2 regions of the Thermoanaerobacterium xylanolyticum LX-11 genome follow, and region 2 is predicted to be linked to the other one. Evidence: riboswitches for the same ligand, from Rfam matches in the RefSeq annotation. Region 2 holds a riboswitch; the other holds the start of a gene.
The links. A riboswitch is a leader RNA that binds a small molecule or an ion and turns the genes downstream of it on or off. The one in region 2 is predicted to bind cyclic di-AMP.
Positions count from the first base shown of each region.

Region 1: it holds a riboswitch for cyclic di-AMP, as region 2 does, so the genes downstream of both, THEXY_RS08135 (C40 family peptidase) here and THEXY_RS05755 (cell wall hydrolase) in region 2, are expected to answer to the same signal.

Region 1 covers NC_015555.1:1,638,955-1,644,663, forward strand. Annotated here, with positions in the region: gene THEXY_RS08125 (lytic transglycosylase domain-containing protein) at 1-485, shown strand, start outside; gene typA (translational GTPase TypA) at 506-2,329, opposite strand; gene THEXY_RS08135 (C40 family peptidase) at 2,480-3,175, opposite strand; cyclic di-AMP (ydaO/yuaA leader) riboswitch at 3,179-3,309, opposite strand; gene THEXY_RS08140 (AEC family transporter) at 3,498-4,418, shown strand; tRNA gene THEXY_RS08145 (tRNA-Leu) at 4,468-4,554, opposite strand; gene THEXY_RS08150 (nicotinate phosphoribosyltransferase) at 4,795-5,709, opposite strand, start outside.
Region 2 covers NC_015555.1:1,187,760-1,193,468, reverse strand. Annotated here, with positions in the region: gene THEXY_RS05770 (IS701 family transposase) at 1-368, opposite strand, end outside; gene THEXY_RS05765 (transposase) at 486-962, shown strand; gene THEXY_RS05760 (TMEM165/GDT1 family protein) at 1,378-1,941, shown strand; gene THEXY_RS05755 (cell wall hydrolase) at 2,006-2,830, opposite strand; cyclic di-AMP (ydaO/yuaA leader) riboswitch at 2,830-2,958, opposite strand; gene THEXY_RS12625 (hypothetical protein) at 3,016-3,162, opposite strand; gene THEXY_RS05750 (sensor histidine kinase) at 3,253-4,623, opposite strand; gene THEXY_RS05745 (response regulator transcription factor) at 4,613-5,299, opposite strand; gene aroA (3-phosphoshikimate 1-carboxyvinyltransferase) at 5,318-5,709, opposite strand, start outside.

The sequences.
Region 1 (5,709 bases), 450 kb from region 2:
TCTTAAATGAATTGATAAGCGAAGGCACCACTTCAACTGAAGATATAAAATCAGAAACAATTGATTTTAGTAATAAAACGCCAGATATGACTGGCGTATCAAAAGACAAAATAGAAAGCTATATAAATGAGGCTTCAAAAAAATACGGCGTCAGCAAAGATTTGATAGATGCTGTCATAAAAGCCGAATCAGACTACAATCCTTATGCTGTATCAAGTGCAGGCGCAATGGGCCTAATGCAGTTAATGCCGTCAACAGCACAGTATTTAGGTATAACAAATCCTTTTGACCCAGAAGAAAATATCGATGGTGGAACAAAATTGCTAAGCCAATTGCTTAATAAGTACAACAATACCGCATTAGCTTTAGCAGCATACAATGCAGGAGAAGAATCTATAAATAAATACAATGGCATACCACCATATGAAGAAACCATAAACTACATAAGCAAAATACTAAATGATACATCCGATGGTTCAAAATAAAAAAGGGGTCATACCCCCTTTTATTGTTTATATTTAGCATTTTTATACCTTTGTTGCGCACTCAATATCTTTTTTCTAAGCCTTATGCTTTTAGGCGTAACTTCCACAAGTTCATCGTTGGCGATAAACTCCAAAGCTTCTTCAAGCGACATTTCTCTAACTGGTGAAAGCCTTAATGCTTCATCTGCAGTGGCAGAACGCAAATTAGTAACATGCTTTTTCTTACAAACATTGACATCTATATCATCACTTCTGGAGTTTTCACCAACTATCATACCTTCGTACACTTCGACGCCTGGACCTACAAAAAGAGTTCCTCTATCTTGTGCATTGTAAAGTCCATAAGTCGTTGTAGTGCCAGCTTCAAAAGCCACTAAAGACCCTCTCGATCTTGTAGGTATATCCCCTTTGTACGGTTCATAGTCATAGATTATAGATGTCATTATCCCATTTCCCTTGGTATCAGTAAGAAATTCAGAGCGATATCCTATGAGGCCTCTTGTCGGTATCTTAAATTTCAGCCTTAATGTACCAGGTTTTAAAGTATGCATATCCATAAGCTCTCCTTTTCTTGAGCCCATCTTTTCCATGACTACACCCATGTAATCTTCTGGTATGTCAATAGTAACAAGCTCAATAGGCTCGTGCTTGACACCATTTATCTCCTTTATAATCACAGATGGCTTAGATACCTGAAGCTCATATCCTTCACGCCTCATAGTCTCTATCAAAATGGATAAATGCAACTCGCCACGTCCAGATACTTTAAATGCTTCTGTCGTCTCCGTCTCCTCAACCCTTAATGCTACATTCGTTTCAAGCTCTTTAAAAAGCCTTTCTCTTAAATGCCTTGATGTCACGTATTTGCCTTCCCTACCTGCAAACGGACTCGTATTTACGCCAAATGTCATCGAAATGGTTGGATCTTCTATTTCAACAAAATCTACAGCCTCTGGCTTTTCTGGATCGGCTATCGTCTCTCCAATCTCAATGTCGCTTATACCTGATACAGCTACTATATCACCCAACTTAGCATCATCAACCTGTACTCTTTTCAAACCTTCATATTGATACAGATTGCTTAATTTAACATTTTGCACAGACCCATCTCTCTTGCATATTGCCACATTTTCACCTGATACAATTTTACCTCTAACCACTTTTCCAATAGCGATTCTCCCAATGTAATCATCATAGTCAAGTGTGGTAACAATAAGCTGCAGCGGATCATCTATATTACCTTCTGGCGCCGGAATCTCTTTTAAGATAGTATCAAAAAGAGGACGCAAATCTACTGATTCATCCTTTAAGCTTAACTTAGCAATGCCTTCTCTGGCAGAAGCATATACTACAGGAAAATCAATCTGATCATCATCAGCACCAAGCTCAATAAAAAGATCGAGGACTTCATCAATGACTTCCTCTGGCCTTGCATCAGGTCTATCGATTTTGTTAACAACTACTATAGGTTTTAAATTAAGCTCTAAAGCCTTGCTTAATACAAATCTGGTTTGAGGCATTGGTCCTTCAAAAGCATCTACAAGCAACAATACACCATCAACCATTTTTAATACCCGTTCTACCTCACCACCAAAATCAGCATGCCCTGGTGTATCAACTATGTTTATCTTTACACCATTATACCTAATAGCTGTATTCTTTGAAAGAATAGTTATTCCTCTTTCTCTTTCTAACTCATTTGAATCCATTACTCTCTCTTCGACTTTTTCGTTCTGCCTAAAAATGCCGCTTTGCTTAAGCATACCGTCTACTAAAGTTGTTTTCCCGTGATCAACATGCGCTATTATAGCTACATTCCTTATATCGTCCCTTACAAACCCCATTTAGGTTAACTCCTTCCACACAAATGCAAATTTTATACAATATATAATGATATATTAATATGCCTAAATAGTCAACAAACTATAAAATATCGCCTAAAAAATGCATCAAAAAAAGACACATGAAAGTGCCTTTTTGTCGTTATATTTAGTTTACTGTATAACCCTTCTGGCTGCAGCATAGTGAGTGCTGTAGTAATCTTCATATAAAGAGCTTATCATGACTTTTCCAGCACCAGATGAAGCGTGCATAAACTGCCCATTTCCTATGTATATCCCAGCATGGTTTATTATGCTGCTCCCTAATGTCTTAAAAAACACCAAATCACCAGGCTGCAAATCTGCTCTATCAACGTAAGTTCCTACTGTAGCTTGAACATCAGCAGTCCTTGGCAAACTAATACCGACGCTTTTAAAGACGTATTGAGTAAAACCAGAACAATCAAAACCCGATGGAGATTCACCACCGTAAACATACCTTGTTCCTAAAAACTCTTTACCAAAATCGATCAGCCTTGAGGCAATGCTTCTATCAACATCACCCCTTGACACCGTACTTGAAGACCTTAATGAAAGGTACTTTCCATATATCCAGCCTACAGTCCCATCTGAAAGCTTTATGTTGTACCAGCCATTATCCTGTCCAATCACTGTAACCACATCGCTATAATTTAACTGTGTGATAACCATTGACGACAAGTTTCCGCCATTTCTGACATTTACACCGTTTCCAATGACGACGCCACTTCCAAGATCTGCTGCATAAATATGTGTAAGCATCGAAGAACCTACCATAGTCATGCCGAAAACGGATACACCAAAAATAAATTTACCTAATTTGCTATTCATAGCTAATCTCCTTCCTTTTGCCTCCGGAGTTAGTTGACGGGTGCGGGATAGAAGGTACCCCTACTGCATATGGCAGATTAACCCCAAACATGAAAAATCCTCCGTACCTAAATAGGATTCGGCAAGATTGCTAATATGTACAAGTTTCTTTTATTTTATCAAAAACGATTAATAAAGTCAATGTTTTCATAATAATTTTTTAAGATTTTTTTAATAAACTCTTAATATATTTTATAAAAAATTTATAAATTTGTTACAATCTCTATAAATAAGAAGCTTGTTGTAGTATAATTTTATTTGATATACGAAAAGGAGGATATGAATGAGTCAAATAGTCATACTTCAAAAAATCGCAATAAGCATCATCATAATATTTTTCGGTTACGCAGTAAAGAAAATGAAATTTCTACCTGCAGAAACGGGAAAGGTAATAAATAGTTTTATCATATACATAACATTACCTGCCAGCATCGCAAAAGTTTTCTTGACTACAAAAGTAAATACAAACTTGTTCGTTTTAACATTATCAGGCTTTGCTTTTGGCTTCATCACTTTTCTTGTAGGCTTTTTAGCCTTTAGAAACGCAAATTTAAAAAGAGAAACAAAAGGCACTTTAATTATCTCTCTTTGTGGCTACAACATAGGTCTTTTCGCTTTTCCTTTTATACAACAAATTTACGGCAACAATGGACTTTTGCACATTGCCATGTTTGACATGGGAAATTCATTTAATGTCTTTGGAGTTGCATATATTGCTGCGTACGCATTTTCTCAGAGTGATAAAGTAGATCTAAAGAAAGTATTTAAAAAAATCTTGTACTTTGTACCTTTTGACACGTATATAATCGCCTTCATATTAAATGTCATAGGTATTAAATTTCCAAGTTTAATCGTTAACCTGGCAGAACAAATTTCAATGCCTAATACAACATTGGCTTTGTTTGTAATAGGATACTTTCTTGATTTTAATTTAGAAAAGGATGAAATTTTATCGCTACTTAAAGGACTTGCCATTAAATATGCACCAGGCATAGCATTGTTTTTTGTCTTGCCTCTGTTTTTCAATACCGCATCAATGACAATTAAAACCATAATGTTAGGAACTATCATGCCAACAGCGCTTGTAGCAGTCATATATTCTGATGAGAGAAATCTAAACACCAAACTTGCATCGATCTTTATAACGACAACGACGATTGTTGCGATTGTATTCATGTCAATTATAATGGTAAAGTGGCATTAAAAAAAAGCCTTTTGAAAGGCTTTTTTATGTAAAATATTTATTTTCATTTTGGTGCGGGAGATGGGACTTGAACCCATACGAGATAGCTCTCACATGCCCCTCAAACATGCCTGTCTGCCTATTCCAGCACTCCCGCTTACATTGAGTATTGTATCATCAAGATGCTAACTTGTCAATATTCGCAAAGGTGTTAATTAAATCTATCACAGAATCGACATCCACACAAACGTACGCGTCTGCCTATTCCGCCACCCCCGCGTCACAACATCGTTAGCACATTAGTCATTATATAATGTTTTTTTGTTTGTGTCAATACCTTTTTGTATAAATTGCGATTCATTTAGTATTATACAGACAAGCATAGATTCATGTCTGTCTATATTATTCTTTTTAATTTTGCATTCTCTATCCTTCCGGGAATTCTACCTCTTTTTGCAATAGGTTCTCCTTCTACTTCTTTAATATCCATCGTCATATCTATAGGAGATGCATCTGATATATAACTGCCAACGCCAAATGCATCTGCACCGCTTAATGCAAGCTCTTTTATCCTTTCTGGTGTAAGCCCACCAGACACAATGATCTTGACATTGTCAAACCCTTTTTGGTTAAGCCTCTGCCTAAGCTCATACACAAGGCTTGCTGTCACACCCCCTCTTTCCGATGGCGTATCCAATCTTATGCCATACAACCTATCTCCTAAAAATTCAGCCACTCTCAATGATTCTTCAATTTCATCTTTAAATGTATCTACTAAAATAGTTATTTTCTCATCTTTAGGCGTTATCTCACTGTAAGCCTTTGCTACAGTAAGAGTGTCGCCAGCTATCAGAAAAGCCGCATGTGGCACTGTGCCCTTTGGTTCACGGCCTAAAAGCTTTGCTCCCAATATACAGCTAGCATCATCAGCACCACCTATAAGGGCGGCCCTTTCCATGACAGGCGCCACTGCAGGATGCACATGTCTTGCGCCAAAACAAAGTAAAGGCTTGTCTGGAATAACTTCTTTAAGCTCTCTTGCTGCAGTAGCCCATCCGCATGAACTTGCCAACATACCCAATATCACAGTTTCATACGTGCCAAACTCGTTGTACGGTCCAATGATTCTCATAACAGTCTCTTTTGCTTCAAAAGTCTCTCCTTCATCTATAGACCACACTTCAATGTTTTTATCTTTTAAGACATTTTTTACTTCAGGCAGCCCTGCAAAAACACCACTTCTTCTTGCAAATATCTCTGCCGTTACAACTTTCCCGTCAATCCCTAAATGCTTTAAAATATCTTGCGTCCT
Region 2 (5,709 bases):
TGTTTAGCCTGTAACGAAGGCTTTGTCTTCTCAGCAATAGTATCATCAAAAATCACAAATATCGGCTTGTTGCTAGTTTGGGATAATTCAAATATAATGCGAATAACTTCTCGCCTTATAGCTCTCCATGCATACTCTATATTCCAAACACCTTGGCTTAAGAATTTGCCAAATGTAGTTCTATGGCAATTAGCAAGGCTTAAATTAACTATATCTGTAACAGTACCACTATAACCTTTTTGAGTGGCAGCAATTATAAATTCTACAATATGACGAATAACAGGTTTAGTAAAATATAATGCAAAATTTAATTTCATTAAGTACTGGATTATTGATGAATTTTCTGTTATTCTTTTATTATGAGACATTTGCTCCACTCCTATGATTAATATTGTTATAGGGTAACAACATATTAATACCATAGAAGCGAGCATTTGTCTCTATTTTTTATTAAATTTTTTCATGTAAGTTTATTATGGTAATTTATGTTAGTGAATTTTCTCATCTATAGCAATTATATTAAAATAAAGGCCTGGGACGAAGACAATTTTCAAATGCCTAATTCCGACATAGAAGTAAGGTTTATAAAATTTATAGAGGAGATACATAGCTCAAGCAAAGTAGAAACAAAAGAATCATGGATAATAACTACCTCTAAAGTTACTTCAGTAGAAACTCTATGGAAAATAATACATAAAAGATGGGAAATTGAAAACAATGCTTTTCATCAATTAAAAACAGAATGGCACTTAAATCACTGTTTTATGCACAGTCCTGAGGGTGTAGAAACTGTGTTAATGTTTATAATAATAGCATTTAATTTGATGCAATTATATTTCTTCAGGTGTATAAGAAATTTTAGGGAAAAGCATATGCTTCAAATAGATATTATTGAAGATATAAAAGATGAGATATTTATCATAGAAACTGGATGGAGTAATCCACTGTTTGTGAAGACATAATTTGAAACAAAACTGGAAATTCATTATTAAAATTCATGGGGTAAGGGGAAAGTATAACTTTTTTAGCATCTAAATGGATTTACTATTACCATATATTCAACTAGATGTAAAATATAAAAATTCTTGTAAAGATAAATTTTTTGCTGGAATTTTGATGCGAAATCTCTGAAAGGAAACAAGTTGCATTGACATAATTTTTTGACTTATTATATAATGAAGTTATGACTTTTAAAAAATATTATATAATTTATCTATGTAAAGGGGAGTAGTTCACATATATAAATATGTGGCAAAGTCAACATGCTGGTTTTAACCTGGCTTTGCCTTAAAGAATGAGACCTTTACGTAATATGTTGCACATATTATGTAATAGGTTTTATTTTTTTGGCATACTAATTACAAGGAGGCAGATTTGATGAATGCTTTAATATCGTCTTTTATTCTCGTTTTTGCATCTGAAATGGGCGACAAGTCACAGTTTATGGCTATGGCATTTGCCACATTTATAAAAGCCAGAACTGTCTTAATTAGCATATTGATCGCTGCCCTTTTAAATATGGGTATTGCAGTTTTGTTTGGCTCATTTATTACAGAGTACATACCGATAAAATACGTGAAGCTATTGGCTGCCATATCTTTTTTAATTTTTGGGTTGATTACATTAAAAAATGGCCATGAAGGACATGAAAAAATCAGAAAATCCAAATACGGTCCGGTTTTCACCATAATAAGTACATATTTTATTTCGGAATTTGGAGATAAGACACAGCTTTCGACATTAGCACTTACTGCCACATACAAAAATCCTGTATTTGTTTTATTAGGCGCTACTGCAGGAATTTTTATGGCCGATGTCATCGGAATCGTATTGGGAGTTTATTTAGGTAAGAAATTGCCGACAAGGCTTTTACACTACATATCAGCGATCATTTTTATAATATTTGGCTTTATCACTTTGTACGAAGCAAAAACATTATAAAAGCAAAATGGATACCTTTCGGTATCCATTTTGCTCCTCTTAGCCTCTCAATTTTGCATCATCTTTATCTTGCATAAGAAAATACCATATTTCCAACTCTCAATGCAACTGGCAATGACCAAAGCCACTGGTTAGTATTGCTGTCGTCAAAGTAATAAAGTGCACCGTTTGTAGGATCTACACCGTTTAAGGCATCCCTTGCAGCACTTATTGAGTCTGGTGTGGCAGGTAGATTTATCCAGCCATTTTCAACAGGCGTAAATTGATAGTAGCCATTGCTATCGACTTGATATATTACACCCTTTATGGAGTTAGGAAATATACCACTTTTTACCCTATTCACTATCACGGCACCGACAGCAACTTTAGCTTGATACGATTCACCACCAGCTTCTGCATTTATAAGCCTTGATAGAAGATCCAAATCAGCATTTGTGTATGAAATAACACCTCTTTGGACAGAACCCCTGTTTGTAGTTACATCGCTTCTTATACTTGAAGAAGTTGATGGTGTGCCAGACGTCGATGTTGGTATGACAAAAACTTGACCTGGATAAATCATATCGCCTGTTAAACCATTTACATTTTTTAAAGCATCTACAGTAGTACCATACTTCATGGCAATTAAGTATAAACTATCGCCTTTTTGGACTGTATATGTGTTGTCACTGCCAGGTACAACTAATACTTGCCCCGGATATATTACTGTATTACTGATATTGTTAAGCTTCATTATTTGATTGTATGTTGTACCATAATTTAAGCCTATTTTATATAGGCTATCACCAGGCTTCACAGTATATGTTGCCGCAAATGCCGTCTGAGAAAATAAAAGAGCCGCTGCTAATGATGCAATGAGAGGCTTTACCTTAATACATTTTTTTAACATAAAAATCCCCCTTTTGCCTCCGAGGTTAGTTGACGGGTTCGGGCAAAGGGCCGCCCTACCACTTAAGTGGATTCACCCCAAAAAAAGATCCCCCGTACCCCTTTTCGGGGATTCGGCATATTTTACTTTAATTATAAGGGGAATGCTTGTATATGTCCATATTAAACTGATGGGAATATAGGTAATTAGTGGCATTCACTGTAACCGCAAAATGGACAGTAAATACATCCGCTTTCAGGAACTAACTGAGCCCCACAATCAGGGCATTTATATTCCTTAGAAGAATTTTTTGCCTCCATCTGCTGATTCTTCGTCGCTTCTTTTTGCAACATTTTATACCCTCCAATATATAGTGATTTTATAAATATATTATACCATATATTGTGGAGTATGTCACTAAAAATAAATAACACCCCCATCTATCAAATTTTGGGAATTGTTATTTTAAATTCGGATCCTTCATTTAACTTGCTTTTTACTTCAATACTTCCACCATGCAGCTCAACAATAAGTTTTGCAATAGATAGTCCTAAACCCATTCCACCAGTTTCTTTGCTTCTTGCTTTGTCAACCCTGTAAAATCTGTCAAATATATAAGGAATCTCTTCTTCAGGTATTCCAATGCCGTCGTCTTTAATTGTTACGGCTACATTATTATCTGCTTCCCCTGCATAAAATTTTATGTTGCCGTCAATATCTGTATATTTTAATGCATTATCGAGAATTATTCTTAATAGCTCCTTTATAAGGTTCCTATCTGCATACACTTCCAAATTTTTATCGCAAAAAATTTCAATGTTTTTCCCATTAAAAATCACTTTAGCATCCCTGACTATTTCTGCAATCAATTCATAAACATTAAATAATTTCTTATTTATATTAAGCGTCTTGTTATCTCCTCTTGCCAGCATTAAAAGCCTTTCAATCAATATCTCCATTTCTTGCTCTTCTTTTTTTAAAGCGCCTATAGACTCTTCCAGTACATCTTTGTTGTCTTTCCCCCATCTGTCTATAAGTTCTATATATCCTTTCAAGATAGACAAAGGTGTCCTCAGCTCATGGGAAACATTTGATATAAATGCATTCTGCCTTTTAAAATAGTCTTCCAACCTATCCAGCATGTCATTAAATGTAGCAGCGAGCTTAGACAGTTCATCATTATTTCCACTAATGCTCAATCTTTTATTTAATTTTTTTTCGTCGATTGCATGAACTTCTCTCACCATATAATCAACAGGCCTTAATGCTCTACCCGTTATAAAATATCCTGCAAAAAAAGACACCAAAACTCCAATGACATCGGAAACAGCCATCATAACAAACAAAAGCTTTAAGAAAAAATACTGATTTTTTAAATCTTCATAAACCTGAATATAAAAAAATTTATTCCCAAAAGTATACTTTCTGTTTATATATGCTATATGTGTCTCATCTTTTTCTATTTTTGTAGGTACATTTATATTTTTATCATATGGTATATCAATCAAATGCGGTGAAGACACGTACACAATTTTCCCATGCGAATCCACAATCTTTAAATACATATTTTCACCTATTGACGATCCGAAAAGTAAATCTTTGTCTACACTTGTTATTATGCCATCAACCTCTTTCAGTTTTTCGACTATGACATCTGATTGATTTTGTATATCGTCAAACGCTTGATATACAAGGTAATATTTGAGACCGTATAACACAGATGCATTAAGCACTATTAAAATAAATGAAAATATGATAGCATAAAGCAAAGCAATCCTCAACTTTATTGACAACTTAAAGCTTTTAATTCTCATTTTTTTCTTTCCTTAAAGAGTATCCTACACCTCTTATCGTCTGTATCAACTTATTATCAAACGGTTCATCAATTTTACTTCGCAAATACCTTATGTACACATCTACTATGTTTGTCTCACCAATATAATTGTAGCCCCATACATTCTCCAGTATGTTTTCCCTTGTAAGCACTATTTCAGAGTTTATAATCAAATATTTCAAAAGCTCAAACTCTTTTTTCGTCAGCTCTATCTTTATTCCGTCTCTTTTTACTTCGTATGTAGACAAATCCATTGTTATCCCATCATATACCAATTTATTAGCATTTGACTTTGCATTTTTTCTAAGGACATTTCGTATTCTCGCCATAAGTTCTTCAATCGAAAACGGCTTAGTCAGATAATCATCAGCACCTATATCAAGCCCAAATACCTTGTCTTTTACCTCATCTTTTGCACTTAAAATTATTACAGGCGTCGATGATTTTTTTCGTAGTTCTCTCAATACTGAAAAACCATCCAAACCTGGAAGCATCAAGTCTAAGATTATCAAATCGTAATTTCCATCTAAAGCCTCTCTTAAGCCACTATTGCCGCTATATTCTAATGTTACACTATAACCTTCACGTTCAAGCTCTATCTGTAAAAACCTTGCAATTCTTTTCTCATCTTCAATTATGAGTATGCTTTCTTCCATTAAAATCACCAATTTTTATTATAGCACATTAAGTACGCTATAAAAATCAGGAAATGAAATATTCACACATTCTGCATTTTTTATTTTTGTACTGCCATCAGCTTTTAGAGCAGCAATGCTTAATGACATAGCAACTCTATGATCGTTGTAGCTGTCAACCGTAGCACCATGCAGTGTTTCTTTACCATGGATTATCATACCGTCATTTGTAGCTTCTATATCAGCACCCATTTTTCTCAATTGGCTTACCATGGTGTCTATGCGATTGCTTTCTTTTACTTTTAGTTCTTCAGCATCTTTTATAACTGTAGTACCATCAGCGTATGCTGCCGCTACAGCAATAACCGGTATCTCATCAATCAACCTCGGTATAATCTCACCACCTATATCAATCCCCTTTAAATGCGAAG